One region of the Intrasporangium sp. Soil_C_50 genome, then DNA from elsewhere that is predicted to be linked to it. Evidence: riboswitches for the same ligand, from Rfam matches in the RefSeq annotation. Region 1 holds a riboswitch; each other region holds the start of a gene.
The links. Region 1 has a riboswitch for S-adenosylmethionine ahead of AC3A5R_RS19325 (bifunctional o-acetylhomoserine/o-acetylserine sulfhydrylase). Riboswitches for the same ligand answer to the same signal wherever they lie in the genome.
Positions count from the first base shown of each region.

Region 2: it holds a riboswitch for S-adenosylmethionine, as region 1 does, so the genes downstream of both, AC3A5R_RS01355 (aminotransferase class V-fold PLP-dependent enzyme) here and AC3A5R_RS19325 (bifunctional o-acetylhomoserine/o-acetylserine sulfhydrylase) in region 1, are expected to answer to the same signal.
Region 3: it holds a riboswitch for S-adenosylmethionine, as region 1 does, so the genes downstream of both, metX (homoserine O-acetyltransferase MetX) here and AC3A5R_RS19325 (bifunctional o-acetylhomoserine/o-acetylserine sulfhydrylase) in region 1, are expected to answer to the same signal.
Region 4: it holds a riboswitch for S-adenosylmethionine, as region 1 does, so the genes downstream of both, AC3A5R_RS09940 (cyclic-phosphate processing receiver domain-containing protein) here and AC3A5R_RS19325 (bifunctional o-acetylhomoserine/o-acetylserine sulfhydrylase) in region 1, are expected to answer to the same signal.

Region 1 is NZ_JBDGKB010000013.1:52,806-59,742, forward strand. Features, by position in the region: gene AC3A5R_RS19310 (Na+/H+ antiporter) at 1-594, shown strand, start outside; gene recQ (DNA helicase RecQ) at 608-2,545, opposite strand; gene AC3A5R_RS19320 (LD-carboxypeptidase) at 2,581-3,624, opposite strand; gene AC3A5R_RS19325 (bifunctional o-acetylhomoserine/o-acetylserine sulfhydrylase) at 3,677-4,993, opposite strand; SAM riboswitch class IV at 5,076-5,195, opposite strand; gene AC3A5R_RS19330 (acyl-CoA dehydrogenase family protein) at 5,367-6,545, shown strand; gene AC3A5R_RS19335 (hypothetical protein) at 6,730-6,937, opposite strand, start outside.
Region 2 is NZ_JBDGKB010000001.1:275,698-282,634, reverse strand. Features, by position in the region: gene dapA (4-hydroxy-tetrahydrodipicolinate synthase) at 1-30, shown strand, start outside; gene AC3A5R_RS01365 (ribonuclease J) at 95-1,780, shown strand; gene AC3A5R_RS01360 (endonuclease/exonuclease/phosphatase family protein) at 1,788-2,777, shown strand; gene AC3A5R_RS01355 (aminotransferase class V-fold PLP-dependent enzyme) at 2,816-4,204, opposite strand; SAM riboswitch class IV at 4,244-4,365, opposite strand; gene AC3A5R_RS01350 (MFS transporter) at 4,457-5,896, opposite strand; gene AC3A5R_RS01345 (FtsK/SpoIIIE family DNA translocase) at 6,021-6,937, shown strand, end outside.
Region 3 is NZ_JBDGKB010000009.1:46,322-53,258, reverse strand. Features, by position in the region: gene AC3A5R_RS16785 (RNA polymerase sigma factor) at 1-225, opposite strand, end outside; gene AC3A5R_RS16780 (universal stress protein) at 542-940, opposite strand; gene metX (homoserine O-acetyltransferase MetX) at 1,060-2,289, opposite strand; SAM riboswitch class IV at 2,307-2,420, opposite strand; gene AC3A5R_RS16770 (DUF4192 domain-containing protein) at 2,497-3,573, opposite strand; gene AC3A5R_RS16765 (YkvA family protein) at 3,672-4,379, opposite strand; gene AC3A5R_RS16760 (EcsC family protein) at 4,465-5,187, opposite strand; gene AC3A5R_RS16755 (MalY/PatB family protein) at 5,370-6,518, shown strand; gene AC3A5R_RS16750 (DNA polymerase) at 6,511-6,937, shown strand, end outside.
Region 4 is NZ_JBDGKB010000003.1:52,852-59,788, forward strand. Features, by position in the region: gene AC3A5R_RS09915 (sensor histidine kinase) at 1-1,156, shown strand, start outside; gene AC3A5R_RS09920 (response regulator) at 1,149-1,847, shown strand; gene AC3A5R_RS09925 (DUF6308 family protein) at 1,869-2,567, opposite strand; gene AC3A5R_RS09930 (hypothetical protein) at 2,667-2,975, opposite strand; gene AC3A5R_RS09935 (DUF3293 domain-containing protein) at 2,972-5,002, opposite strand; gene AC3A5R_RS09940 (cyclic-phosphate processing receiver domain-containing protein) at 4,999-5,490, opposite strand; SAM riboswitch class IV at 5,527-5,644, opposite strand; gene AC3A5R_RS09945 (hypothetical protein) at 5,753-5,911, opposite strand; gene AC3A5R_RS09950 (PIN domain-containing protein) at 6,041-6,937, shown strand, end outside.

The DNA.
Region 1 (6,937 bases):
GACGCGCTCGACGCCATGCCCGACGTCGACGAGGTGACCCGCGCGACGCTGCGCGAGCGCGCCGACGACCGGCTCAACCAGATGTGGGAGCGCCTCGGCCCCCGCGGCGTGGACGTCGTCGAGACGCCGAGCGAGCGGTACGTGCGCGCCCGGATGGCGATGCTGCAGGCCGAGCGCGACGAGGTGCTGCGCCTGCGCGACGAGGGCCGCGCCGACCAAGCGGTGCTCCGCGTCGTCCTGGGCGCGCTTGACCTCGAGGAGACGATGCTCGAGCGCATCGACGACCAGCAGGAACGACTGGCAGAGAGCGAGATGTTGCCCGTGGAGACCATCGAGGCCCCGTGCGAGCACCTGGAGGACACCGACTCGTGCGCCGAGCCTCGCACGCCCGAGGGCTGCGAGGAGTGCCTGCGCAACGGCACGACGTGGGTGCACCTGCGCCTGTGCCTCCAGTGCGGGCACGTCGGCTGCTGCGACTCCTCGGAGTTCAAGCACGCGACGGCGCACTTCCACGAGACGCAGCACCCGGTCATGCGCTCGATCGAGCCGGGGGAGACGTGGCGCTGGTGCTTCGTCGACGAGGTCGTCGGCTGATGCCGCGGGTGGTTCAGCCGGCGTGCCCGGCCAGCAGGCTCAGGAACGCGGCGCCGTACTTCTCCGCCTTGACCGGCCCGATGCCGTTCACCGTGAGCAGCGCGGCCTTGCTGCTCGGTCGGGCATTCACCAGCTCCCACAGCGTGCGGTCGGGCAGCACGACGTAGGCCGGCACGCCTTCGGCGTCGGCGATCGACCGGCGCTCGCTGCGCAGCAGCTCGAAGAGCGCCCGGTCGGCCGGGCCGACCCCGGCCTCGGTCGCGCCCCTGCTCGAGCGCGAGCCCGACGACGAACGGCTGCGTGCCGGCAGGGCCGAGAGCCGGCGCAGCTCGACCTTCTCGACGCCGTCGAGGATCGGACGAGCCTCCTGCGAGATGGTGAGGGCGCCCATCCGGCCCGGGTCCGGCACGAGCACCGCGCGAGCGACGAGCTGGCGTATGACTGAGCGCCACTCGCGGTCGGCGAGGTCGCTGCCCACCCCGAAGGTCGGCAGCTGATCGTGCTCCCAGCTCACGACCTTGTCCGTGCGCTTGCCGAGCAGCACGTCGATGACGTGCCCGGCGCCGAAGCGCTGACCGGTGCGGATCACGGCCGAGAGCACCTTCTGCGCGGGCACGGTGGCGTCCCACAGCTGTGGCGGCTCCGAGCACGTGTCGCAGTTGCCGCAGTCGCCGGACTCCTCGTCGAAGTAGGCCAGCAGCAGACGCCGACGGCACGAGGAGGCCTCGGCGTACGCGAGCATGGAGTCGAGCTTCATCGAGTCGACGCGCTGGTGCTCGGGGCTGCCGTCGGACCTCATGATGAACGAGCGCTGCTGCACGACGTCGGCCAGGCCGTAGGCCATCCACGCCACTGCAGGCTCGCCGTCGCGGCCGGCCCGCCCGGTCTCCTGGTAGTAGCCCTCGAGGCTCTTCGGGAGGTCGACGTGCGCGACGAAGCGCACGTCGGGCTTGTCGATGCCCATGCCGAAGGCGATGGTCGCCACGACAATCACGCCCTCGTCACGACGGAACCGTTGCTGGGCGGCGGCCCTCGCCTCGTTGGGCAGGCCGGCGTGGTAGGCGATCGCGTCGTAGCCCTGCTGGCGCAGGAACGTCGAGATCTCGTCGGTGCGCTTGCGCGACTGGCAGTAGACGATGCCGGCGGAGCCGCGGAAGCCCGCACCGTCGTTCCCGCCCTCTAGAAAACGCAACAGCTGGGCTCGAGCGTCGCTCTTCTCCTCGACGACGTAACGGATGTTGGGGCGGTCGAAGCTCGAGACGAACTCCGCGGCGCCGTCGAGGCGCAGCCGCTGGTGGATCTCGCGGCGGGTGAGCGCGTCGGCGGTGGCGGTCAGCGCGATGCGCGGCACGCCGGGGAACCGGGCAGTGACCTCCGCGATGCGGAGGTACTCGGGCCGGAAGTCGTGGCCCCACTGCGACACGCAGTGCGCCTCGTCGATGGCGAAGAGTGCGATGCCGGCGCCCGCGGCCGCGTCGTCGAGCAGGCTCTGGAACGACGGCATGAGCAGGCGCTCGGGCGCCACGTAGAGCAGGTCGAGGCGGCCGTCGCGCACATCCCGGCGGACGGCGTCGGACTCCTCGGCGGACGACGTGGAGTTCCAGAAGGCCGCTCGCACACCGAGCAGGCGCAGCGCCTCGACCTGGTCGTGCATGAGCGCGATGAGCGGCGAGACGACGATGCCGACGCCGGGCCGCACGAGTGCGGGCAGCTGGTAGCACAGGGACTTGCCGCCCCCGGTGGGCATCAGGACGACGGTGTCGTGCCCCGCGACGACGCGGTCGACGATGGCCAGCTGGGCGCCGCGAAACGAGCTGAAACCGAAGACGTCGTGCAGCACGCGGCCTGCGGCGCCGTCGTCGCGCGGGCGCTCGTCCGCCGCGACGGGTGCCTCGCCCGTCACCTCGGCATCGACGACCTCGAGCTCGGACCCGACCAGCTGCTTCTCCATGACCCGGCGAGCGTACCCGTCACTGCCGACCGGCCTCAGGTGAGACGCTGCGTGACCGTGTTCGTGCCCGTCGACGGGTCGTGCGCCACGGTCGTCGTGGCGCCCTGCACGAGCGCGAAGAACGGCGCGACGTGACCGCACTCGACGTCGGCGATGATCGGCAGGCCCAGCATGCCGAGGGCGTCGCGGACGGCGTCGTGCTGCGTGAAACCGTTCGACTCGGGCGCGTTGGTGCGTGACACGAGGACGCCGTTCGCAGCGTCGAAGAAGCCGCGCAGGCGCATCGCGTGCAGCGCGCGGCAGATGTCGTAGGAAGCCCACTCCGCGATGTCGAGCAGGACGACGAGCCCGTCCGGGGCGTGCTGTGCCGCAAAGGCGTTGGCGTCGCCGTACGTGCCGCCGGCGAGGAAGCTGATCGTCTCGACACAGCCGCCGACGAGGCGTCCGGAGAAGCGTGCGGACTCGCCCTCGTGCCCGGGGTCGATGCGGGTCCACGTGCCGCGTCCGTCGAGGGTCATCTGCGAGACCGTGGGGTTGCCGGCGTAGTCGTCCCAGCCGCTGGAGCGGAACCGGCCGGGGGAGCGCTGCGCCAGCTCGTCGCCCGGCGTCGCCGCCGCGACGTCGACCCAGTGGAGGATGCCGGCGGGCAGCTCGTACGGGGTGTCCATGAGGTTCTGTCCGTGGATCGTCGCGATGCCCGTGGTGAGGGTGAGCGGCGTCAGCCACGTCGACGTGTCGGAGAAGCCCACGCACCACGTCGGCTCGGCGGCGGCCACGGCGTCGAGGTCGAGCAGGTCGAGCAGGTCGATGCCGGTCTCGCCGCCCCACGGCGGTACGACCGCGCGAATCGTCGGGTCGAGCAGCATCGCCATGAGCTCGGCGGCGCGCGCCTCGCGGGGGCCGCTCACGTGGCTCGGGGCGTGGTTGAGCTCACCGACGACGACGTCGAAACCGCGGTCGCGCAGGCAATGGACGGCGTGGTCGAACCGACCCCGGAGGGCGTCGGACACGCCGGAGCTCGGCGACGTCACGCCGATCCGGTCGCCGGGGCACAGGGGAGCGGGGTAGCGGATCGGCATGGCCGACATGGTGCCAGCCGTGCCGACCCGCCACACCCGGGTTTCGGTCGTGTCAGGCCTTCGCGGCGGCGAAGCCCTGCTCGAGGTCGGCGACGATGTCGTCGATGTGCTCGATGCCGACCGAGAGGCGCACGAGTCCGGGCGTGACGCCCGCGGCGAGCCGGTCCGCGTCGGGCCCCTGGGAGTGCGTCGTCGACGCCGGGTGGATGACGAGCGAGCGGACGTCGCCGATGTTGGCGACGTGGCTGTGCAGCGTCAGTGCCTCGACGAACTTCCTGCCCGCCTCGAGGCCGCCCGCGATCTCGAACGACAGGACGGCGCCGGCTCCGCGAGGGGCGTACTTCCGGGCCGTCGCGTAGGAGGGGCTGTCGGGCAGCGATGCCCAGACGACCCGCTCCACCTGCTCGTGGCCCTGCAGGTACGCGGCCACCTTGGCGGCGTTCTCGAGGTGGCGTTCGATCCGCAGGGACAGCGTCTCGAGGCCCTGCGCGATGAGGAACGCGTTGAACGGTGCGGCAGAAGGACCGAGATCGCGCAACAGCTGGACCCGGGCCTTGAGGATGTAGGCGAGGTTGGCGCCGAGGGGGCTGCCGACGCCGAGGTCCCGCGCGAAGACGAGACCGTGGTAGCTCTCCTCCGGGGTGTTGTAGTTCGGGAACTTCTCGGGGTCCGAGGCGTAGTCGAACCGGCCCGCGTCGACGATGACGCCGGCGATCGACGTGCCGTGCCCGCCGAGGTACTTCGTCGCGGAGTGCACGACGACGTCGGCGCCCCACTCGATGGGCCGGATGACGTACGGCGTCGCGATGGTGTTGTCGACGACGAGCGGCACGCCGTTCTCGTGGGCCAGCGCCGCGACCGCCTCGATGTCGAGAACCTCGGCCTTGGGGTTGGCGATGGTCTCGCCGAAGAAGGCCTTGGTGTTGGGGCGCACGGCGGCGCGCCACGCGTCGATCGAGGTGGGGTCCTCGACGAAGCTCACCTCGATCCCGAGCTTGGGGAAGGTGAACTTCAGCAGGTTGACGGTTCCGCCGTAGAGGCTGGGTGACGCGACGATGTGGTCGCCGGCCTCGGCGACGTTGAGCAGTGCGAGGGTCGTGGCGGACTGGCCCGACGCGACGAGGAGCGCGCCGACGCCGCCCTCGAGCGCGGCGATGCGCTGTTCGACGACGTCGGTCGTCGGGTTCATGATCCGCGTGTAGATGTTGCCGAACTCCTTGAGCCCGAACAGATTTGCGGCGTGGTCCGTGTCGTTGAAGACGTAGCTCGTCGTCTGGTAGATCGGCAGGGCTCGCGCCCCGGTAGCGCTGTCGGCGGACTGCCCGGCGTGGATCTGCTGGGTCTCGAAGGACCACTTCGGCTCGGTCATCGGTCGTTCTCCTCGTTCGGTCGGTGACCGGGTGCCCCGTGGACGGGTCCGGCGCACCGACGGGTCGGTGCGGGAGAGGGAGTCTCCGCGCTTGCCCGCGCGCCGGCTGGCGACGACGGGCCAGGTCCTCACCCGGGGCACCCCGCCGCGGTGGGAGGGTTGCCGGCCAGCGAGCCGGGGCTTGACGCTGACACTCATGACCTAACGGCGAGTGTACGGACGCCTGTCCGCGACGTGGGAGCGCATGTCCTCATCGTGGACGCGTCGGCGTGGCCTGCCGCTGGAAGTGCGCCACGGCGGAGCCGGCGCGGCGACCGTGGTGTCGATCACTAGGACGTCCTACTAATCCGAACCGGCGAGTAGGATCGCCGCCGTGAGCACGAATGCCGAGTTCGACCTGTTCCGGACCAGCGAGGACCACGAGGCCCTGCGAGAGGCGATCCGGGCGATCGCCGAGGACAAGATCGCCCCGTACGCCGCCGCGGTCGACGAGGAGGCGCGCTACCCGCAGGAGGCGCACGACGCCCTCGTCGCGTCCGACTTCTTCGCCCCCCACGTGCCCGAGGAGTACGACGGCGTCGGCGCCGACGCGCTCGCCACGTGCATCGTCATCGAGGAGGTCGCTCGCGTCGACGCGTCGGCCTCGCTCATCCCGGCCGTCAACAAGCTCGGCTCGCTGCCGCTGATCCTCGACGGCAGTGACGACCTCAAGCAGCGGTACCTGCCGCCGCTCGCGCAGGGCAGGACGACGTTCTCCTACGGCCTGTCCGAGCGCGAGGCCGGGTCGGACACCGCGTCGATGAAGTGCCGTGCGCGCCAAGAGGGCGACGGCTGGGTGCTGAACGGCCAGAAGTCGTGGATCACGAACGCCGGTGTCTCCGAGTACTACACGGTGCTCGCCGTCACCGACCCTGACGGCCCGCGCGGCGGCAACGTCACGGCGTTCGTCGTCGAGAAGTCCGACGAGGGCTTCACGTTCGGTGAGAAGGAGCGCAAGCTCGGCATCAAGGGCAGCCCGACGCGCGAGCTGCACTTCGACAACGTCCGCATCCCGGGCGACCGGGTCGTCGGGCAGGTCGGCGACGGCCTCAAGATCGCGCTGCGCACGCTCGACCACACCCGCGTCACGATCGGCGCGCAGGCCGTCGGCATCGCCCAGGGTGCGCTCGACCAGGCCCTCGCGTACGTCAAGGAGCGCAAGCAGTTCGGCAAGCACATCGCCGACTTCCAGGGCATCCAGTTCATGCTCGCCGACATGGCGATGGAGCTCGAGGCCGCGCGCCAGATGGTCTACGTCGCCGCCGCGAAGAGCGAGCGCGGCGACAAGGACCTCTCCTTCTTCGGCGCGGCTGCCAAGTGCTTCGCCTCCGACGTCGCGATGAAGGTGACGACCGACGCCGTCCAGCTGCTCGGCGGCGCCGGCTACACGCGCGACTTCCCGCTCGAGCGGATGATGCGCGACGCCAAGATCACCCAGATCTACGAGGGCACCAACCAGGTCCAGCGCATCGTGATGGCAAGGCAGCTCCTGAAGTGGACGGACCGGCGTTAGCGCAGGTCAGCGGCATCGTACCGGCCGCTGAGGACGGAAAAGGATCCCGCTTGCGTCCCGGGGCGAGGTTGATCGGGGCATCGTTCGGCACTCATCAGAACGCGCTGTGTGACAGCTATGTGACAGACCGGCGGCCGCAGCATTCGCCGGGTGAGGCGACTTGGCGATCGCATACGGGCGGCCGCTAGTCGTGATCGACGTCGCTGCCGGCCAGGAGGTCGTCCAGGTCGTCGAACAGGCCGTCCAACGTTTCCTCAGGCAGCGGGTGGTCGTAGCCGTTGGAGTAGACGTACCGCAGTTGGGCCGCGGCGCGGGCGAGGCTTCCCCCGACGTGGAGGGGTTCGCGAATGCTGGTGAGGGCGAGGTGCCACCACAGGAGGGCGAACTCGCGC
Region 2 (6,937 bases), on a different contig from region 1:
CGCGACGCGCTCGCGACGGTCGCCGGATGACCACGACCTGAACCACCTGCCGGCGCCGCGCGCCGTGCAGCACCCCCGACACGACAGGACACCTGTGAGCCACCCTCACCCCGAGCTGACCGCACCACCCGCCCTCCCCGACAACGGCCTGAGGGTCGTCGCGCTCGGCGGGCTCGGCGAGGTCGGTCGCAACATGGCCGTCGTCGAGACGAAGGGTCGCCTGCTCGTCATCGACTGCGGCGTCCTCTTCCCCGAGGACCACCACCCCGGCGTCGACCTCATCCTCCCGGACTTCACCTACATCGAGGACCGTCTCGACGACATCGAGGCCATCGTCCTGACGCACGGCCACGAGGACCACATCGGCGCCGTGCCGTACCTGCTGCGCCTCAAGGGCGACATCCCGCTCATCGGCTCCACGCTGACCCTCGCGCTCGTCGAGGCCAAGCTCAAGGAGCACCGCATCAAGCCGTTCACCATGGCGGTCAAGGAGGGCCAGCGCGAGAGGCTCGGCGTCTTCGACCTCGAGTTCGTCGCGGTCAACCACTCGATCCCCGACGCGCTCGCCGTGTTCGTGCGCACCGAGGCCGGCTCGCTGCTGCACACCGGCGACTTCAAGATGGACCAGCTGCCGCTGGACGGCCGCCTCACCGACCTGCGCGCCTTCGCGCGGCTGGGGGAGGAGGGCGTCGACCTGTTCCTCACCGACTCGACGAACGCCGACGTCCCCGGCTTCACCACGCCCGAGCTGGAGATCGCCCCGGCCATCGACAAGGTGTTCCGGCACGCCGAGCGGCGGATCATCGTGGCCTGCTTCAGCAGCCACGTGCACCGTGTCCAGCAGGTGCTCGACGCGGCGGCCAAGGCCGGGCGCAAGGTGGCGATGGTCGGCCGCTCGATGGTGCGCAACATGGGCATCGCCGCCGACCTCGGCTACCTCCACGTGCCCGAGGGCATCCTCGTCGACATCAAGCGCGTCAACGACATGCCCGACGAGGAGGTCGTGCTCATCTGCACCGGCTCCCAGGGCGAGCCGATGGCGGCGTTGTCCCGGATGGCCAACCGCGAGCACCGCATCGACGTCGGCCCCGGCGACACCGTGCTCCTCGCGAGCAGCCTCATCCCCGGCAACGAGAACGCCGTCTACCGCGTCATCAACGGCCTGATGCGACTCGGCGCGAACGTCGTGCACAAGGGCAACGCCAAGGTGCACGTCTCCGGCCACGCGAGCGCCGGCGAGCTGCTCTACTGCTACAACATCGTCAAGCCGCGCAACGTCATGCCGGTTCACGGCGAGTGGCGCCACATGTGGGCCAACGCGCGCCTCGCGATGCAGACCGGCGTCCCCGAGGACCACGTCGTTCTGGCCGAGGACGGCGTCGTCGTCGACCTCGTCGACGGCTTGGCGTCGGTCGTCGGCGTCGTCGACTGTGGCTACGTGTACGTCGACGGAAGCAGCGTCGGCGGGGCCGACGAGGCGCTGCTCAAGGACCGCCGCATCCTGCGCGACGAGGGCTTCATCTCGTGCATCGTCGTCATCGACTCGGCCACCGGCAAGATCGCGAGCGGCCCGCAGATCACGGCGCGCGGGTTCGTCGAGGACGACGAGATCTTCCAGCAGGTGATTCCGAAGGTCGAGCGGGCCATCGAGGAGGCCGTGGCCAACGGGGTCCGCGACGACCAGCAGCTGCAGCAGATCGTGCGGCGGGCGGTCGGGTCGTGGGTCGGTGGCAAGATCCGCCGTCGGCCGATGATCATCCCCGTCGTCCTGCAGGCCTGAGCCGCCCGTGACCGAACACACCGGGGACGCGGTGATGCGTCGCCGTTGGCGGCGGGTTGCCGACGTCGCCCTGCTCATGGCGCTCATCGGGCTCCTCGCCGTGGCGGCGCTGCGCTGGTTCGACACCACCGTGTACCCGGTGGTCGTGCTCCAGACGACAGTCCCGCTCGTCGTGATCGGCCTCGTGCTGCTGGCCGTCGCAGCGCTGCTCCTGCGGCGTTGGGTCGTGGCGGTCCCGATCGTGGTCGCCACGGTCGTGGCGCTGGTGGCGGCGGTCCCTGCGTGGTCGTCGAGCACCCGCCCCAAGGCCGAGGCCGACCTCACGGTGATGTCGGTGAACCTCAATGACGGGCATGCGAACCCGCAGCAGCTCATGGACGCCGTCCGCTACCACGCGGTCGACGTGCTCGTGCTGCTCGAGGCGACCCCGGGGGCGGTCACCGACATCGACGGCGTCGGCGCGCGGACGTTCTTCACCCAGCGTGCCGGTGAAGCGCGGGAGGGCGTCGTCGGCACGCTCGTCCTGTCGCGCTTCCCCCTGACCGAGCTCGACGACGGGGTCGGGCCGGACGGTGACAGCCTCCAGCCGGTCGTCGACGTCACGACGCCCGTCGGGAGGGTGGAGCTGCGGGCCGTGCACCCGCCGCCGCCCTTGCACTACCAGACGGACCGGTGGCACGCGGGCCTGACGTCGCTGACCACGTGGGTGCGTCAGCAGCCGACGACCGAGCCGCTCGTGCTCGCCGGTGACTTCAACGCCTCGTCCGGTCACCCGGTGTTCCGCCGGCTCGCCCAGGGGCTCGTCGACGCCCAGGTGGCGGCCGGCAACGGCTGGGTGCGCACCTGGCCGTTCGAGGGGCACCGCATCCCGCCCTACGTCGCGCTCGACCACCAGCTGAGCCGGGGCCTGGTCCTCGTCGACGCCGGCCAGGTCGCGTTCAACCGCACCGACCACGCCGCGGTCTGGGCGTCGTACTCGCTGTCGGCCAAGCGCTGATCCCCCGGGCCGAGGGTCAGCCGAGGGTCAGCCGAGGGTCACCAGGGGCGCTCGACCTCGACGTCGCGCGGGTCGGCGCCCTCGACGGTCCAACCGGCGGCCGTGCGGGTCCACGTCCGTGACGGCCCCTCGGCGACGAGGCCGGCGACCGCGTCGACGAGGCGCTCAACGCCCGCGGCGGTGCTGCCGAGGCCGACGCTGGCACGCACGGCCGTCTCGGGCCGCTCGCCCCACGGGTCCTCGAGCAGCTCGTCGACGAGCAGGTGGGCGCAGAACTTGCCGTCGCGCACGCCGATGCCGTGCTCGACCGAGAGCACCTGCGACACGAGCGCCGGGTCGAAGCCGGCCACCGTGAAGGCGACGACGCCGACGCGGTCGTGGTCGTCACCGAAGAGCGACAGGACGTCGACACCGGGCACGGCCTCCAACCCGGTGCGCAGCCGCTCGAGCAGGGCCTCCTCGTGGGCCTCGATGGCCGCGCGATGGCGCTCGATCGTCGCGCAGGCGGCGGCAAGGGCGATGGCGCCGACGACGTTCGGGCTGCCGCCCTCGTGGCGTGCCGGGCCGGTGACCCAGACGGTGCCGGTCTCGGTGACCGATGCCGTGGCGCCACCCCCGGGCAGGTACGGGGCGCCGGCGTCGAGCCAGTCGCGGCGCCCGGCGAGCACGCCGGTGCCGAACGGGGCGTAGGTCTTGTGGCCGGAGAAGGCGACCCAGTCGGCGTCCCAGGCCGCGAGGTCGATGCGGCGGTGAGCCGACAGCTGTGCGGCGTCGACCGCGATGCGGGCGCCGTGCTCGTGGGCGAGGCGGGCGAACCGCTCGACCGGCCACACCTCGCCGGTGACGTTCGAGGCGGCCGTCAGCACGACGAGCCGGTGCTTGCCGGGGTGCTCGGCGAGGGCCTCGTCGAGCAGGTCGAGGGCGTCGTCGGTGCCCTGCGGGATCGGCAGGCGCACGGTGCGCGAGCGGCCCCACGGCAGCAGCGTCGAGTGGTGCTCGCTGCCGAAGACGAAGACGACCGCGCGGCTCGGCAGCGCGTGCGCCAGGACCGACCACGAGTCGGTCGTCGTGCGGGTGAAGACGACCTCGTCGTCCTCGCGCGCCCCGACGAAACGGGCCACCTCGTCGCGGGCCTGCTCGTACCAGGCGCTCGTCAGGCGCGAGGCGTACCCGGCGCCGCGGTGCACCGACGAGTACGTCTCGAGGGCGCGGTCGACGGCGTCCTTGACGGTCTGCAGCGCCGGCGTCGACGCGGCATGGTCGAGGTTGGCGTAGGCCACCTCGCCGGCGGTGGTCGGCACGCGCAGACCGGCACCGACGACGCGGGGAAGGGCCTCGGCGTCGGCGACGACGCGGAGCGCGCGGGTGCGCACGACGGGGGCGGGTCCGCCGCCACAGAGGGTCGTGGTGCTGGGAAGGGCCGACATGGCAGTGCTCCTCGTGGGTACTGGGACCCACCCGGTGCAGGTCCGCGCTTGCCGACCTCGTCGAAACCAGCCGAGGGCGGCCTGGTCGTCACCCGGAGCACCCCACCGCGGAGGAGGGTTGCTGGCCAGCGAGCCGGGGCTTGTCGCTGACACTCTTGACCTGGCGTCGACGATAGGTGCGCGGCCGCGCGGATGTCCACCTCGCGATCGACGCGTGTCGCCATCCGAGACGGGGTGGGCTCGCGGCCGGCGTCAGCGTCCGCGGCGACCCCCACGGCCCCGGCTCCGGCGGGCGCGCAGGACCTCGCCGACCTCCGCGACGAGCGTCCGCCCGGGCTTGTCGTTCATCGAGCGCCAGGCAGCGACGCCGGCCGTCCCCATCCCGAGTCCCGCGACGAGGTAGGCGGCCGTGGTCCCGGCGTAGGTCAGCGACACCGGCCCGAGGTCCACGGTGCGAGGCAGAGGGAGCAGCGCCTCCGCACCGGCGGCCAGCAGTGGGGCGACGGCGAGCACCAGCACGAGCACGACGCGGTTCAGCGACTGGACGAGGGCGAAGGTGCGGCCCCTGACCTCGTCCTCGACGGTGAGCCCGAGGAGGGTGTATCCGACGACCCAGGCGACGCCGATGACGGCGCCGAGAAGGGTGGCGACGGGCAGCGCGACGAGCAGCACCGGGACCAGGGCGAGGACGAGCAGGAGCAGTCCGGCGCCCACCAGGGCGGCGCCGAAGGCGCGCGGCCGGGAGAACCCGGCGAGCACCCGCGGACCGCCGACGATCCCGGCCGCCATGCCGGTGAAGACGGCGACGAAGAGCAGGCCGTAGCCGGGTGCGCCCGCCCCCATGTCCTGGGCGAAGCGCGTCGCCAGGCCGACCACGAGCCCACCGGCGCCGAAGGCGCCGAGCATGCCGCCGACGAGGCCCCGGACGAAGGGGCGCCGCCTGACCACGAGCAGGCCGTCGGCGACGGTCCGGACGACCGACTGGCCCGCGAGCCTCTCGGCCGCCGGACGGACAGGGAAGGTGAGCCGCCAGATGATCACGGCGCTGAGCAGGAAGGTCGCGGCGTTGGCGTACAGCGCGACGAAGATGCCCTCGGCGTCGAGGCCGGGCAGGACGGCGTGCAGCGGAGCGCCGAGCAGGGACAGGCCCGAGAAGGCGAGGGCGGCCAGGGGCGCCGTCCCGTAGCTGCCGACCAGACCCAGCTGGTTCGCCAGCTCCAGCCGCTCCGCCGGCACGAGGTTGGGCACGGTGGCGTCCTTGGCCGGGTTCCAGAAGAGGGAGACGCACTCGATGAGCACGATGGCGACGTACATCCACCACAAGGACCCGACGACGGGGATCGACACGAAGAGGCCGAAGCGGAGCAGGTCGCCCACGACCATCGTGAGGCGCCGGTCCAGGCGGTCGGCCACGACCCCGGCGAGCGGGCCGAGGACGACGGCCGGAGCGATGCGCAGGACGAAGACGCCCGAGACGGCGAGGTACTCGCCGACGCCGCCGGTCGCCAGCTCGGCGGCGAGTGCCGCCGTGGCGAGGAGGGCGAGCCAGTCACCGAAGCTCGAGACGGTGCCGGCCGCCAAGAGGTCGCGGAAGGGCCTGGTGCGCAGGAGCTGTCGGAGCGCAGCGCGGCCGGGCGGCGTGAGCCCGCCGCCGGTCTCGTCTCCCTCGGTCGGGGGTGACCCCGCGCTCACCTCCCCAGCGTAGGAGTCGCCCGCGGACGGCCGTCCGGGTTCACGGCACTGCCGTCTGATGCTGATCCGCTCTGGTGCGCGTGTGACGCGTGAGTTCAGCGGTGCGTTGACGTACGGTGCCAGCATGGCGACACGTCCGTCCACCACCCAGCGCACGAGCTCTGCGGCCGCCACGCGCGCCAAGGGCACGTCGTCACGTCCGCCGGCGGCCCGGTCGACGCGTCCTGCGCAGCGCAAGCCGGCGGCCCCCCGCAAGGGGCAGACCAAGGGCCAGAGCAAGGCCAGGGGCGGCGGCCTGCCGTTCCCGTTCAACGCCGTGCGCAACACGTGGATGGGCGTCTCGCACCTCGCCGGGGGTGCCGTGCGCCGCGTCGGCCACAGCGCCGCAGACCTCGAGCCGGAGCACAAGCGCGACGGCATCGGGTTCGCCCTCATCGCCCTCGCGGTCATCGTCGCGGCCCGCGAGTGGTGGGGCGTCACGGGCTCGTTCGGCGAGGTGGTCCACGCGGTCTTCGCCGGCACGTTCGGACGCGTCGCCTACGCCGTCCCGCTGGTCCTCCTCGCGCTCGGGCTGCGGATGCTGCGCGCGCCCCAGGACGAGGCGGCGACCAACCGGATCATCGTCGGCACCATCGCCCTGACCTTCGCCGCCTGCGGTCTGTCGCACCTCGCCGACGGCATCCCCAACCCGCCCGACGGCGCCGACGGCATGCGCGCCGCCGGGGGAATCATCGGCTTCCTCGCCTCCAGCCCGGTCGCCGCCGCCGTCTCGCCCTACGGCGCCACGGCCCTGCTCGTGCTCCTCGGCATCTTCGGGCTGCTCGTCATCACCGCGACGCCGGTCAACATGATCCCGACGCGCCTGCGCCAGCTCAAGGCGCTCGTCATCGACCGCGGCACCCACCACACCGACGCCGACACCGACGCGCCGGCCGCCGCCCTCAAGCGGGCGCGTCGCAAGCCCGTCGACCTCGCCGAGCGCGACGGCGACGAGGCGTTCCGCCAGGCTGCGCAGAAGGAGGCCGACGACGCCCCCACCAA
Region 3 (6,937 bases), on a different contig from region 1:
TCCCTTGGTCCCGGATCGGGTTCGCTTCTTCGTCTCGGTGTGCGGCGCGTCGACGACGATCTCGATGTCGTGGGCCTCGAGGGTGACGAGGACCGGCTTCATCTGCTTCAGGTCGAGGGCGGCCTCAGCCTGAGCTCGTGCGATCTCGGTGCCGGTGATGCTTCCGTTGGTGCTGCCTCTGACCAGGAGCTGCATGATCGCCTCGTGCTGGAAAACCTTCGGCAGGGTCTTGGGGGTTCCAGCGGGTGTTGCCTTCGGCACGGATGCAGTCGCCTTTCATCGCGGGTCTCGTGTGACGCGGGCCGACGTCGGGCACGCGGACATGCCACATCACAACGAACGAGAATGGGGGTTCGTGCCGGAAGTGCGTGGCCTGTCGGAGTCGGGTCCCTCGGACGATCTCTCGGTGTGCCTCATGCGATCCGGTACTCGGACATTATAAAACGCCCGGTGGCGTGCGAGCGAACGGATCCGCCCGACGGCCGTGTCGTCGGTGTGATGCGCGTCCCGCAACGGGGTGGAACGCGTCGCGGCGACCGGCTCAGCCGGCCTTGACCGCCAGCACCGGGCAGGAGGCGTCGAGCAGGATCCGCTGGGCGTTCGAGCCGAGGATCAGCTTGCCGACGGGGCTGCGGCGACGCAGGCCGATGACGATGAAGTCGGCGTGCTCCTCCTCGGCGACGCTGATGAGGTCCTCGGCCGGGTCGTTGCCGCGGACGAGCTGGCGCACCTCGTGCTCGAGGCCCTTGTCGGTCAGGAGGGCCGTGACGCGGGCGAGCTCGGCCTCGAACGCAGCGGCCTCGTCGGCGTCGAAGTCCTTCCCACCTCGGTGGGAGCTGATGACGACGAGCTTGGTGCCCCGGAGGACGCATTCCTCGGCGGCTCGCTTGAGCGCCGCGCGTCCCTCCTTGGTGGCGACGTATCCGACGACGATGGCCACTTCCCGGACCTCCTTGGTACGGCAACAAACCGGTGGTCGCACCGTACCCGATATGGGTCGGCGCGGCACCGGCACGAGCGGACTGCCCCGCCGCCGGTCGTGACCGTGTCCGCGATCTGTCAGCGAGGGCGGCGCCGGGCGAGCGCCTCGCGGACGACCGAGCCCACCTGCGCCTCCTCGATGAGGAAGCCGTCGTGGCCGAAGGCCGAGCTGATCGACACGCGTGTCGCGCCGGGCAGCGCGGCGTGGAGCTCGTCGGACAGCCTCGGCGGGTAGAGACGGTCGGTGTCGACGGAGACGACGGTGCAGTCGGCCGTGACACGGGCCAGCGCCGCCTCGAGCCCGCCGCGGTCGCGGCCGACGTCGTGGGAGTTCATCGCCTCGGTGAGGACGACGTAGGAGTTGGCGTCGAAGCGGCGGGCGAGCTTGCCCGCGTGGTGGTCGAGGTAGGACTCGACGGCGAAGCGCCCTCTGCCGGCAGCACGCTCACCGACGCTGAAAGGGTCCTCGCCGAGCTGGGCCTCGCGACCGAACCGGTCGCCGAGCTCGGCCTCGGTGCGGTAGGTGACGTGCGCGATGCGACGCGCCAGGCCCAGGCCGGTGTCGGGGCGGTGCGCCGACTCGTAGTAGTCGCCGCCGGCGAAGTGCGGGTCGGTGCGGATCGCGAGCAGCTGCGGCTGGCACCACGCGATCTGGTCGGCGGTGGCGTAGGGCGTCGAGGCGAGCACGATGCAGCGCTCGACGGCGTCGGGGTGGCTGACCGCCCACTCGAGGGCGCGCATGCCACCCATCGAGCCGCCGATGACGGCGGCGACGCCGGTGATGCCGAGCCGCGAGAGCAGGACCCGCTCGGCGGCGACCTGGTCGCGCACCGTGACGTACGGGAAGCGGCTGCCCCACGGGCGCCCGTCGGGGGCCGGGCTCGCCGGCCCGGTCGTGCCCTGGCAGCCACCGAGGACGTTGGCGGCGACGACGAACCACTCGTCGGGGTCGACCGCCTGGCCGGGCCCGATGAGGCTGTTCCACCAGCCCGGCGACGGATGACCCTCACCGGCCTCGCCGACGACGTGGCTGTCGCCGGTCAGGGCGTGCTCGACCAGGACGACGTTGTCGCGGGCCTCGTTGAGCCGGCCCCACGTCTCGTAGGCCACGCGGACGCCGGGCAGCACTCCCCCGCGCTCGAGCTCGAGGTCACCGAGGTCGGCGAACCGGCGCCCGCCGACCGGGTCGCCGTCACGCCACACGCCGTCCCCGCGGCGGGCGTCCGTACGCTCGTCCGTTCCGTCGGGAGCCTGGGGGCGATGGACCGGGCGGCGCGTGACCTGGCCGGGACGGTGGGTCACAGTCATGCGGAGTGCTCCTCGGATGTTCGCGCTTGCCGCAGTCCGTACCGGTGCGGCCTGGTCCTCACCCGGGGCACCCCACCGCGAAGGAGGGTTGCCGGCCAGCGAGCCGGGGCTTGTCGCTGGCGCTCATGACCTGCTCCCAACCATACGCGACGGGGGGTTCGGCCACCGCGAGCCGGTCCAGCCCGTGGACCGGACCGGACGACCGGGTCAGGCGCACCGCGGCGGGCGGATGCCGCGCTCGAGCACCGCCCGGACGAGCGTCGCCAGACCGTGTCCCGGATCGGCGAGCAGGGCACGGTCGGCCGCGAACGACGCATGGGCGCCGACGCCGAGCCACCAGCCGTACGCGGCGGTCGCCGCGAGGACCGGCGCCGCGCAAGGCCCGGGCGTGGCCCGGCACAGCTGTTCGACGCGTGCCAGGACGAGCCGCTCGGTCTGGGCCTCGGTGTCGGCGTCCGTTCCGGGGTCGCCGTGGGTGTCGATCGCTCGAGCGAGGCGGGTGGCCAGCTCCTCGGCCACGTGGTCACCAGGGAAGCCCGGGCAGAGCCACGAGACGACGAGGTCGCGCACGGGCGTGTCGACGAGTGACCCGACGAGCGCTGCGACGGTCCGGGGTGACGGGTCGACGTCCAGCCCGTCACGCACGAGCCGCACCCAGGCCCCGAGGGCCTCGTCGACGAGCTCACCGCGCGCCCGACCGTCGGCGGTCGTGCCGCCCTCGCCGGTTCGGTCGAGCTCGCGCACCCACTCCTCGACCGCGAGCAGCCGCGCGTCGTGGTGAGGGTCCTCAGGCGGGAGGGGCTCGACGAGCCGGGCCAGCTCCTCGCGGCTGCCGAGGACGGCGGTCCCCATCGCGACGTACTCGGCGACGGCAGGGACGTCGGCCGGCTCGGGCATCGGCCGCCCCGGCGACGGGCAGCAGTCGCAGTCGAGGCCGAACCAGCGCCCGTCGCGCACGACCAGCCGCTCGCCGACCGTCACCCCTTCCTCGTCGAAACCATCGCGCAGCGCGTCGAGCAGCGGCACCGGATCGCCCCTCTCGTCCGGGCCGCCGGCGAAGCCGACGAGGACGACACGGCTCGGACGCTCCTGCACGAGGGTCGGCACGCTCTGCTCGGCCGCGCGTGCGGCGCCGGCCGGACCGACGAGGTCGAGCCGGGCCACCAGCCCGAGGCGCACCTCGTGGAAGCAGACGACGACGACGCTGCGTTCGGGCCGGAAGCCGAGGTGGAAGGGCAGGACCGTCAGCAGCTCGGCCGGTCCGGACAGGGAGATCTTCGGCATGCCCGAAGGCTCCCCCGGGCCGGGCCGGAGCGGCAGCCCGGTGCGATCCGGCTGTGGACGCGTGCCCCTCGGCGCGAGGGGGTGTGGACGACCGCGACTCAGCGCTCGAGCCGCTTGCGGACCGACTCGAGCACGTAGTCGGTCGCTGCCTGCCGCGCGCCCTCGGGCAGGCGAACCCGCTCGGTGCGTCCGGCGCCCGACGACGGCGCCTCGGCGGACGGCCGCGGGCTCGTGGGAGCGCCCGGCAGGCCGCCGAGGCGCCCACGGGCGGCACCCGTGGCGTCGCGGTCGCGGCGTCGGCCGTCGGTGACCTCGCCGGCCCACAGTCGGGCCCGCGCGTCGGCAGCAGTGCCGAGCGTGGTGCCCGACGCCTGACCCGGCGTCGGCCCCGAAGGAGGCGGCGTGGACGTCGGCGCGGCCTGCCCGGGCACGGTCTGCCCGGCGGCACCTCCCCGTCGGCCGCCGGGGTGCAGGCCCTGGCCGATCTCCCATGCGATGAAGCGGTCGGTCTCCTCGAAGAACGCCCGCACGACCCAGGTCAGCACGACGGCGTCGTCGACCGCACCGATGACCGGCAGGATCGCCTCGGGCACGAGGTCGATCGGCGAGGCGACGTAGGCGACGGCAGCGGCCACGAGCCCGAGACGCCGCAGGGACGTCCCGGCGTACGTGTGGTCGAGCGTGGCGCGGACCAGGCGGGGCACCGCCTGGACGCGCGCGCCCACCCCGGGTGCACCGGGTCGGGTCGAGGCACGCACGACGGACGCCACGGTCGCGGCGAGCTTGATCCGGGAGGCAGCCTTCATGCCCGACCCAACGTACGGCGGGCGACCTGGATTCCCGACGGCATGGTCGTCACGACGCGCACCTCCTCTGGCTCCCCCCGGGTCCTCAGCGACCGAACGTCGCCAGGGGCGGGAACTCCTTGGCCGCCTGCTTGCCGATGCGCCCGAGCATGTAGACGTCGACGGCAGCCCCGAGCAGGCCACCGACGATGGGCACGGCGCGGCCGAGGCGGGCGAAGGTGCCCTGGCCGATGCGGGCGAGGAGGCGGAAGCCGACGGCCTTGTTGAGGACCATGACCGCGGGCGCGGGCAGGCGGTCGAGGGCGAGGGCCGACAGCTTGCCCCCGGCCGCGTGCAGGCCCGCCTTCCGCAGCATGTCGTCGCTGTCGGCGCCGACGAGCGTCAGCAGGATCGCCGAGCGGATCTCGGGCTGGTCGATGTCGTAGCCGCGGACCTTCGCGGTGGCCGCGGTCAGCCGCGTGGCGAGCAGGTAGAACTCGAGGATGTTCGCCGGGAGGGACACCGGCATCGTGAAGAAGCCACCGAGCCCCGTGATGAATCCGCCTGCGGCACCGAGCTGCCGATGGTCGCGCGCGATGATGCGCAGCGCCTGGTCGGCATCGCCGGCCGCCTCTCGGAGGGCCTTGGCGGCGACCGCCTCCGCGGAGTCGAACGGGCCCTTGCCGTCGATGCCGATGTCGAGGAGGCGCTCGACGAGGCGTGTCGCCGCCCTCGTCAGTCCGCCCTCCGCGGGCTGGTCGACGCGGGCCGACGCTCCGTTGCGGACCACCGCCCCAGCCTGCTCCGCCGCGCCGTCCGAGGCCTTCACGGCCTCGGTCCTGTCCCAACCGAAGAAGCCCACCGGCTCTCACCCCTTGAACGAGTCGTGTCTTCCGCCGCGCCTGGCGGCCCTCCACCGTCACCGTATGACGAGTCGGGGTGCGGGTGCGCCCCGAGGTGTCGCCGATCTGCGGCTCACGCGCGGTCGGGGGTGTCTCGTAGGGTCGTGCCATGCCCGGACCGATCCTCGGCGCGTCGCTCGACGAGCTGCGCCGCGACCGCACGAGCGTCAAGTGGCGGCGCTACGACCCCGACGTCCTGCCGCTGTGGATCGCCGAGATGGACGCCCGGCCCTGCCCGGCCGTCGTCGAGGCCGTCGGCGCGGCCGTGCAGCGTGGCGACACCGGCTACGCCTGGACGGCCGTCTACGCGGAGGCGTTCGCCGAGCATGCCGAGCACACGTGGGGCTGGCGACCTGACCCCGGCGCCACGGTGCGCGTCACCGACGTGCTCACCGGCGTCACCCACCTGCTCGGGCTGCTCACCGACCCGGGCGGTCCGGTCGTGCTGACGACTCCGGTCTACAACGCCTTCTTCGAGGTCGTCGAGGCCGCCGGGCGCCGGGTCGTCGAGGCACCCCTCGGTGCCGACCACCGCCTCGACCTCGACTCTCTCGCAACGGCTTTCACAACCGCTACCGCCGGGGGCACCCGAGCCGTGCTGCTCCTGTCCAACCCGCACAACCCGACCGGCACGGTCCACACGGCCGGCGAGCTGGCCGCGGTGGCTCGACTCGCCGAGGACTACGGCGTGCGGGTCGTGTCCGACGAGATCCACGGCGCCCTCGTGTACTCCTCGAGCACCTTCACCCCGTACCTGACGGTCCCGGGGGCGGAGCGCGGCATCGTCGTGTCGTCGGCCTCCAAGGCGTGGAACCTCGCAGGGCTCAAGGCCGCCGTCATCGCACCGGGGCCCGACGCCGTGGCCGACGTGCGACGGCTGCACCCGTTCGTGACCTTCGGCGCGAGCCATCTCGGCGTGGTCGCGCACGTCTCCGCCTGGCGCCACGGACGTGAGTGGCTGGCCCACCTGCTGGGCGAGCTGGACGCCAACCGTGCGCTGCTGTCGCGCCTCGTCACCGAGCGCCTCCCGGGCGCGCGCCTCGTCGTGCCCGAGGCCACGTACCTGGCGTGGCTCGACCTGCGCGGGCTCGGCCTCGGCGACCGGCCCGCGACGCGGCTCGTCGACACGGCACGCGTCGCACTCTCGGACGGCCCGACGTTCGGCGCGGTCGGGGCGGGGCACGCGCGGGTCAACTTCGCCACCTCCCCCGACATCCTCTCCGAGGCGATCGACCGGATCGCGGGATCCGTTGCCTGACAACGCAGTTCCCCTCGTCGCACTCGTCGTCGGACCGACCGCCGGCCTTCTGCTCGGAGAGGGGGTCGACGAGCACGTGCCCCTCGAGGACGTCGTCGAGCGGGTGGCGAGCGTCACGGCGTCGACGCGTCCGCGGTGGGTCGTGTGGTCGGCCGGCTCGACCCTCCGGCCGGTCGTCGACGCCCGGGTCGACGTCCCGCGCACCTGGGACCTCGCCGAGGCCCACCGCCTCGTCAACGGCGGCTGGCGGGCCACACCCGGACACGTCGTGGCGGCCTGCCGGGGTCTGCCCGAGTCCGACGTGCCCCGCCGACGCGCGCCCCGCCTCAGCGGGTTCGACGGCGACCTGTTCGACGTCGTGGCCGGCGACGACCCGTCGCTCTGGACCACCGACGCACACCTGCGCCCCGACGCCCTCG
Region 4 (6,937 bases), on a different contig from region 1:
GCTCGGCTTCGCGATGTTCGCCCTCTCCATCGGCGTCGCCTGGCGTCGGCGGTTCCCGGTCGCCCTGACGATCGTCGGGCTCGGCGTCGCTCTCGTTGGACAGCTCGGCCCGACGGTCGCGCTCATCGGCCTGGTGTCGGTTCTCCTGTGGCGGCCCCGGGTGGACGCGTGGCGCCTCGGCCCGTTGGTGCTCCTCGCCACGGGCGTCGCCGTGTGGCGCGACCTCGAGACGCTGCCGCGCACCAACTCGTTCTGGGGCTCGATGCTGAGCCTCGGTGTCGAGCCGGTGCCGTGGTTCGTGCCGGTGGTGCTGACGCTGGCTCTCTTCGGGTCCTTCGTCGGCATAGGGCTCTGGCTGCGTACGCGGGCCGACCTTCGGACGGCCGAGGTGGTCGTCGCCGAGGAGCGCGACGCGGTCACCTCGCTGACCGACCAGGTGTCGCGGCAGGCCGAGCGCGAGCGGCTGGCCCGCGAGATCCACGACGGACTGGGCCACAACCTCTCGATCCTGTCGGTCCACGCGGGCGCGCTGCAGGCCATGGCCGACGCCACCGCGCCGCAGGCGGACACCGACACCGCGGCGTCCCAGATGCGTGAGTCCGCGCGGGTCGTGCGCGAGACGGCGGCACGATCGGTCAGCGAGCTGCACAGCCTGCTCGACCTCCTCCGCAACCCTGGAGATGCGGACGTGGCCGCTCCGACGCGGACGCTACGAGACGTCCGGGCTCTCGTCGACGACTCGGTGACCGCCGGGATGCCGCTCATCGCAACCGTGTTCGTCGACGACGGCGAGGCGCTCGACCCGCACATCGCGCAGGCCGCGTACCGCATCGTGCAGGAGCTGCTGACGAACGCGCGCAAGCACGCCGCCACCGTTCCGGTGCGCCTGAGCGTGACGGGCGGCCCCGCTGAGGGACACCTCGTCATCGCCACCGCAAACCACCTTCCGCCTCCGACCGGGCACCCGAGGACGGACGCGGGTGCTGACGGTCCGCACGCCACCCGACGCGGCGTCGGGCTGAGCGGCGTCCGCGAGCGCGTCGAGCACTACCGCGGGGACATGACAGCCGGCGTCGACGAAGACGGCGTCTTCCGGGTGTCCATCCGCCTGCCGTGGCACCAACCCGACCGAGACAGGGACACGATCCATGACTGACGCTGAGACCCGACGCCCGATCCGCGTCATGCTCGTCGACGACGACCCGGTGGTGCGGACCGGGCTGCGCTTCATGCTCGGTGTGGCCGCCGACCTCGAGGTGGTGGCCGAGGTCAGCGACGGAGACGAGGTCGTCGGCGCCATCCAGGCGCATCGGCCGGACGTCGTCGTGCTCGACGTGCGGATGGCACGGGTGGGCGGCATCGAGGCGATCGCCGCGATCAAGGCGCGTCCCGAGGCGCCGAAGGTGCTGATGTTCACGGTCTTCGACACCGACGACGTGGCGCGTCGGGCGGTGGCCGCGGGCGCCGACGGGTTCCTGCTCAAGACAGCGTCGCCCGGAGAGATCTGCGGCGGCATCCGCAACGTCGCCGGCGGCCTCGGGGCGGTGTCGCCGAAGACCGCGGCTCAGCTGTTCACCCACGTTCGCGAGGACCCGCTCGCAGCGCAGCGCGCGGAGGCCGCCCGACTCGTCGCCACGCTGACGCCTCGGGAGCGCGAGGTGGTCGCGGGCCTGGCCCGTGGACTGTCGAACGCTGAGCTGGCGCGCGAGCTCTACGTCAGTGAGACGACGGTCAAGACGCACGTCGCGAGCGCCTGCACCAAGCTTGGCGTCGACAACCGCGTGCAAGCCGCCGTCGTCGCCGACCGCGCCGGCGTGACTTGGACGCGGCCGGTTCGGCCCAGCTGATCCGACGCGTGGCGGCGCCGTTCAGGCGGCAGGCTCCCCCATGATTTCGCTCGTCCACAGTGCCGCGTCGAGGATCCTGAGCGGCTCCCGGTCGAGAACGACCTCGCCGTCCGCGTCGCTGAGCGCCGCGGACTTGGCGGCATCGATGGCCCTGCGGACGTCCGGGTCGCCCACGAGGTGGCTGAAGACTTGCCAGTCGACTTGGTAGTTGCCCTTTGGCAGGAGCCCGAGCAACTGACAAACGACGTTGTCGCGAACCGGGAAGAGGTCGGGTCGCTTTCGGGCGCACAGCTTGCTGGCCGTGACCCATGGGTTGGAGTTCTCGACCCCTGCCTTGGCCAGGGCGCCCTTGACGTGTCGGTAGAAGACCTCCATGTCGCGGAGTCCGTTGTCGTCGACGTCTTGGAGCGGGGTCGTCGGCAGGTTGCGCAGAGCAGCGTGCACTGCCTCGCGCGTCGCGCCGTCCTGAGTCAACAGGCGGGCGGCGCCAGCGGGGATGGGGACGCTGAGGAGCGTCGTGGCGAAGAGGTCGTCCGCCCCGATCCCCTCCGGGTCGTTCGTGCCGATCGACGCGAAGCTGGCGCCTGCGTAGTCACCGGTCACGGTGTAGTACCGCCGCAGACGCCATCCCGACCGCTCGGGCTCGAGTGCTGAGAGCGCCCGCTCCTTGGCGCGAGCCAGGACCTCATCCGTGGGCCGAACCCAGTCGTCGTTCGTCATCCTTGTCCCTCCCCTGTGATGGTGGCCCGACGATAGGCGCACCCGCCGACAAGGGGCCTCATCGCCGCACGCAGAGTTGCGCGCGCCGATGAGACCAGATCACACGCAGCCGTCGAAGCCTCGGTAGCCCGTCTCCCCGTCCGGTTGCTTCGTGATCCACTCGTGCCACAGGACTACTCGCTCAGCCTCGAGGGCGTCGTCGAACGGACCCTCTCGATGCAGGCAGTCGTCGCAGAGCGTGTGGTAGCGGTTGTCGCTGCCGATGCAGACAACGACCAGGTGGCAGCGCCAGGGCGCTGTCCCTTCTGGATGCCCGGGTCCCTCAGGCTGATCGCTCATGCGTGCGGCGAGCTCCACGAGGGCGTCGTCCGGCAACTTGTCCCGGTACCCGTCCGGAAGGCCGCTCATCGTGCTTCCTCCTCGACGGCGGAGAGCCACTGCAGCCGGTACAGGTCGCCGGTGAACCCCGTCTCGGAAGCTCGCTCGAGCGCTGCCGCGAGCGCGCGGCCGGGCGTGCTCCCCGGGTGACGGACTGCCTCGCGCGCCGTCGCGTAGTCAGGATTGCTGGCCAATCGGCGCCGCAGAGCCGCGGGCGTGTTGTCGTCAAGCCCCAGGTCGAGCGAGATCGACACGTCGTACCAGACCAGCCACTGCTCGTCGTCCGGCCACGGCTCGAGCACGAGCGCCGCGACGGTCTCGAGGTCGGACTCCTCGATCCATCGCGCCAGCACGCAAGCGCGGCCTTTCGCGGACGCCGGCCACGAGATGAACTCGCGACGCTCGCCCAGGTCACCCCACTGCCTGATGACCGCGAGCTTGGGCGCCACCACCCCGATCGATCCGCCTCCGTCCCAGCTGATCGGCGCGCCGCCGGACTCGCTGAACCACCGGTACTCGACGACGGTCTCTCCGACGAGCCCGCCGTTCTCGATCTCGTCGTCGCCGACCGTGAGCCACCGCCAGCCTTGAGCGGTGCGCACCGCGACGACGGGCTGGCCATCGACCGTGCAGTGCACGAGGCGTGACGGCAAGCCCTCGACGAGACGAGCGATCTCGTCCAGGTCGAGCCCGGCCGCCTCAACTGCCTCTTCGTCGGCGCCTCGGTCTTCGGCATCCGGGTCGACGCCAACTCGCGGGACGCGGAGGTGTTGCAGGAGGTTCACGTCGATGTCTCGCGCCGCGTTGAGCTCACAGACGATGTCGGGACTGACGGTCGAGAGGTCGCGCACTCCAGCCAACGCGGCCTCGACTGTGGGGAACGCCCCGACAACGGCGCTCATCCACTCGCGTGGTCCGGTCGCAGACGGCGTAAGCAAGTCGGAGCGCTCGACCCGCACGCCACCAACGGCGTCCGGCAGCACGAACCACCGCTCGCGCCGGCCGTCCGGGAAGGACCGCTTGACGGAGATCCGCGTCGAAGCGGGCACCTGCGGCCACGAGCCCACCGCGATGCCAGTCAGAGTGTCGGCCCACCATGCCACCTCGTCAGGGTCGCCGACGGAGCGAGGCAGGTTCGTCGCGTTCCCGATGGCTGCAGCCGCGCCCACGACATCTGCCGCCGGCCACCCCTGCTCCGACCAGCGCCGCGCCTCTTCGATGTCACCGCCGAGATCCACCCACTGGTTCACCTGACGCGGCCGCCAACTTCCGGGCCATCCTGCCTCGACGTGCTCACGATGCTGGGCTGCGTTGCGCTTGCGGGCCTCCGCCTGACGGGCGCGACGCTCCTCGCGCCTCTCCTCGGATGCGCGTGCTTCCGCGGCCGCGGCTCGGTCCGCCTCGTGCTGCTGCTCCTTCCGCTGTGAGTAGCGCACTCGATCAGCCTCGACGCGCGGTGCCCAGTAGTCCGCCGCGAAGGCGAGGAAGACGTCGTTGAGCAGCGCGGCCCGCTCGTCGTCGGCCACCTCGAGGGCCCGGTCCAGGGCCGTGTTGGCGGCGGCGATCGGGACGTAGGGCGACGCAAGACCGAGCTCTCTCCATGCCCGGTCGGCGCCGGCGTCTCGCGCGTCGGGCGTGACCTGGCGCCAGCCGAGCGGGGCGGTCGAGTGATCCGTGCACGAGACGACCGTCAACGCGTCAGCCGTCCACTCGAAGATGGCGTCCTGCTTGAATCGCCACCCGAGGTCGACCGCTTCCTGCCGCGTGAGCCCGACGATGGCGACGCTCGGTTCGACGTGCAGCCACGCAGGGTCGGCTCCGGCAGCGGGGTGGTGCGACGCGTTCCTGGCATCCAGCTGTTCGACCAGGGCGCGCTGCGCGCGACGGTTGTCCGTCTCATTGGCCTGCCGGCTGTGGGGGTTGTATGCCGTGACGATGTGGACCGGTTGCGAGGGGGCATCGCCAACCGCGACCCCGGACTCCGCGCTCTCGATGACGAGGAGTCCGGCTGGAAGGTGCAGACGCAGCTGCACCGTGAGGTAGGCATCGCGAATCATGCGTGGACGCCCTCCGTGATCCCGGCGGGGGCCGCCTTCTCCCAGCCGCTCGGGTTGCGGCGATCCAAAATGCCACTCGGTTCGGGTCGCCACTCATCGTGGAGCGTTGCGTCGAATCGCGTCCAGATGCCCTGCCCGTAGCATCGTCGTGCGGGGTATCCAGCGCGCCGCAGACACTGGGTGATGTGGAGCGCTTCAGGAACCCGAGCAGAGTGAACCTCGATCACGTTGATGGACAGGGGATCACCGCACTCTGCTCGAGCTACGAGATGGTCGGCCGCCGCGGCGGACGTCGTCCCGTCCAGGAGGTCGTAGTCGAGCCAGAGCTCGTCGACCAGTCGGCCACGGACGCGACGAAGGAGTTCCACTGCGTCGTGCCCGCGGCGGACCTGTAGGTGGGGTCGCCGGTCACGGAAGGCGCGCGTGTCGTCGACCAGAACGGTCAGCGGAGTTGCCACGCTCGGCTCGGCAAACAGGGATGGGTGCATCGACAGCCCTTTCGGTCCAAGGAGCCCCTGAACCGAGGCCCGCTCTAGCCAGACCGACGGATGCCGGCACGGCCGGGTCTTCCTTGGACGGCACCGGGGCGGACCGGTTGCCGGGCGACCCCTCCAAGGTGGGTAACGGTCGCGCCTCTTGACCCAGAAGAATGATGGCAGATGCCTCGGACGTCAGGGCGAAATCTGCGCCACTTGGGTGGGCTTGTCGGAGACGTTTGCGACCCCTCCGTCCGAGCAACATCTAGCTGAGTCAGACGGTGGCGTCGACGGGGTCGCGCATGGTGACGCTCGACAGCTCGCGCGCCGGAAGGGCATCTACGTCTCCGTCGAGGACGCCGTCGGCGGCCAACTCAAGCGCACCGACAAGGACCGCCACGACGTCGCTCTCGCCGCGCTCCACGACTGCCACCCACCGTCCTCGGTCGCCGTGTGACGCAACAGGCCCCGTCTCCCTTCGGAGGAGGCGGGGCCTTCTGCGTTGCGGCGCCGCGCTCCGAGCGATGACGTTGCGGAGAGCAGAACTTTCACACGTCCTGTCATGCAGAGTTCCGGATGCGGCCCAGCGCCGACTCCACGTTTGCGGCTTGGCGCCCGCGCGCTACGAATCAACCTGACGAGTCCTCCGTTACCCTCACGTTTCGTGACGGGAAAAGCCACAGGTCCTACGGTCGTAGTCCTCGACGCAACTCAAATCCATCGCGACTGGTTTCTCGCTAGCCTTGAGTTTCAACTCCTGCGATACCTGGCTCGAACCCAAGGGCTTCGAATCGCTGTGCCTCCTTCAGTAGTCCAGGAGGTGGTCGCGAACCACGGAAGGGAGGCCCTGGCGGCTCAAGCTGCATTTCGTCGCGCGGCCGCCACCCTCGGGCGGATAACCGGGACTCAGCCCTCATCGCCACCGGACACGGGTTTGACGGACACGTACGGCCGATACCTGCAGGACCGCCTTGAGAACTGCGACGTCGAAGTCCTTTCGTGGCCTACCGGTGACCACGAGTCGGTCGCTCGCCGCGCGTCGAATCGCGTCGCGCCGTTCGATACAAGCGGAAGCGGATACCGAGACACCCTGACTTGGTTGAACTGTTGCGAGCTCGCGCGTGCCGGCCACGATGTCTTTCTGGTCACCCAGGATCACGATTTTGCCGCTGCCGACGGCACTTTGCACCCCGCGCTAAAGGCGGAGTTAGTCGGACTGGCGGGTGAGGTCCGGCTGGTCAATCGCCTCGGACCTTGGCTGATGGAGCGGGTGCCTTGGGAAGAGACCCAGACTCTTCGGGATGCCGCGGGTAGGGCTCGTGATGAGGAAATCGCGTCTACCTTCGCACCGTGGGACATGTTCGAAGACGCCGACTTCAGCGCTGAGGAACTCGGCCTGCCCCGCTCTGCCGAAATCCGATCAATCGAGTATTTCGGAAGTGGCGGCATGTGGCTTGAG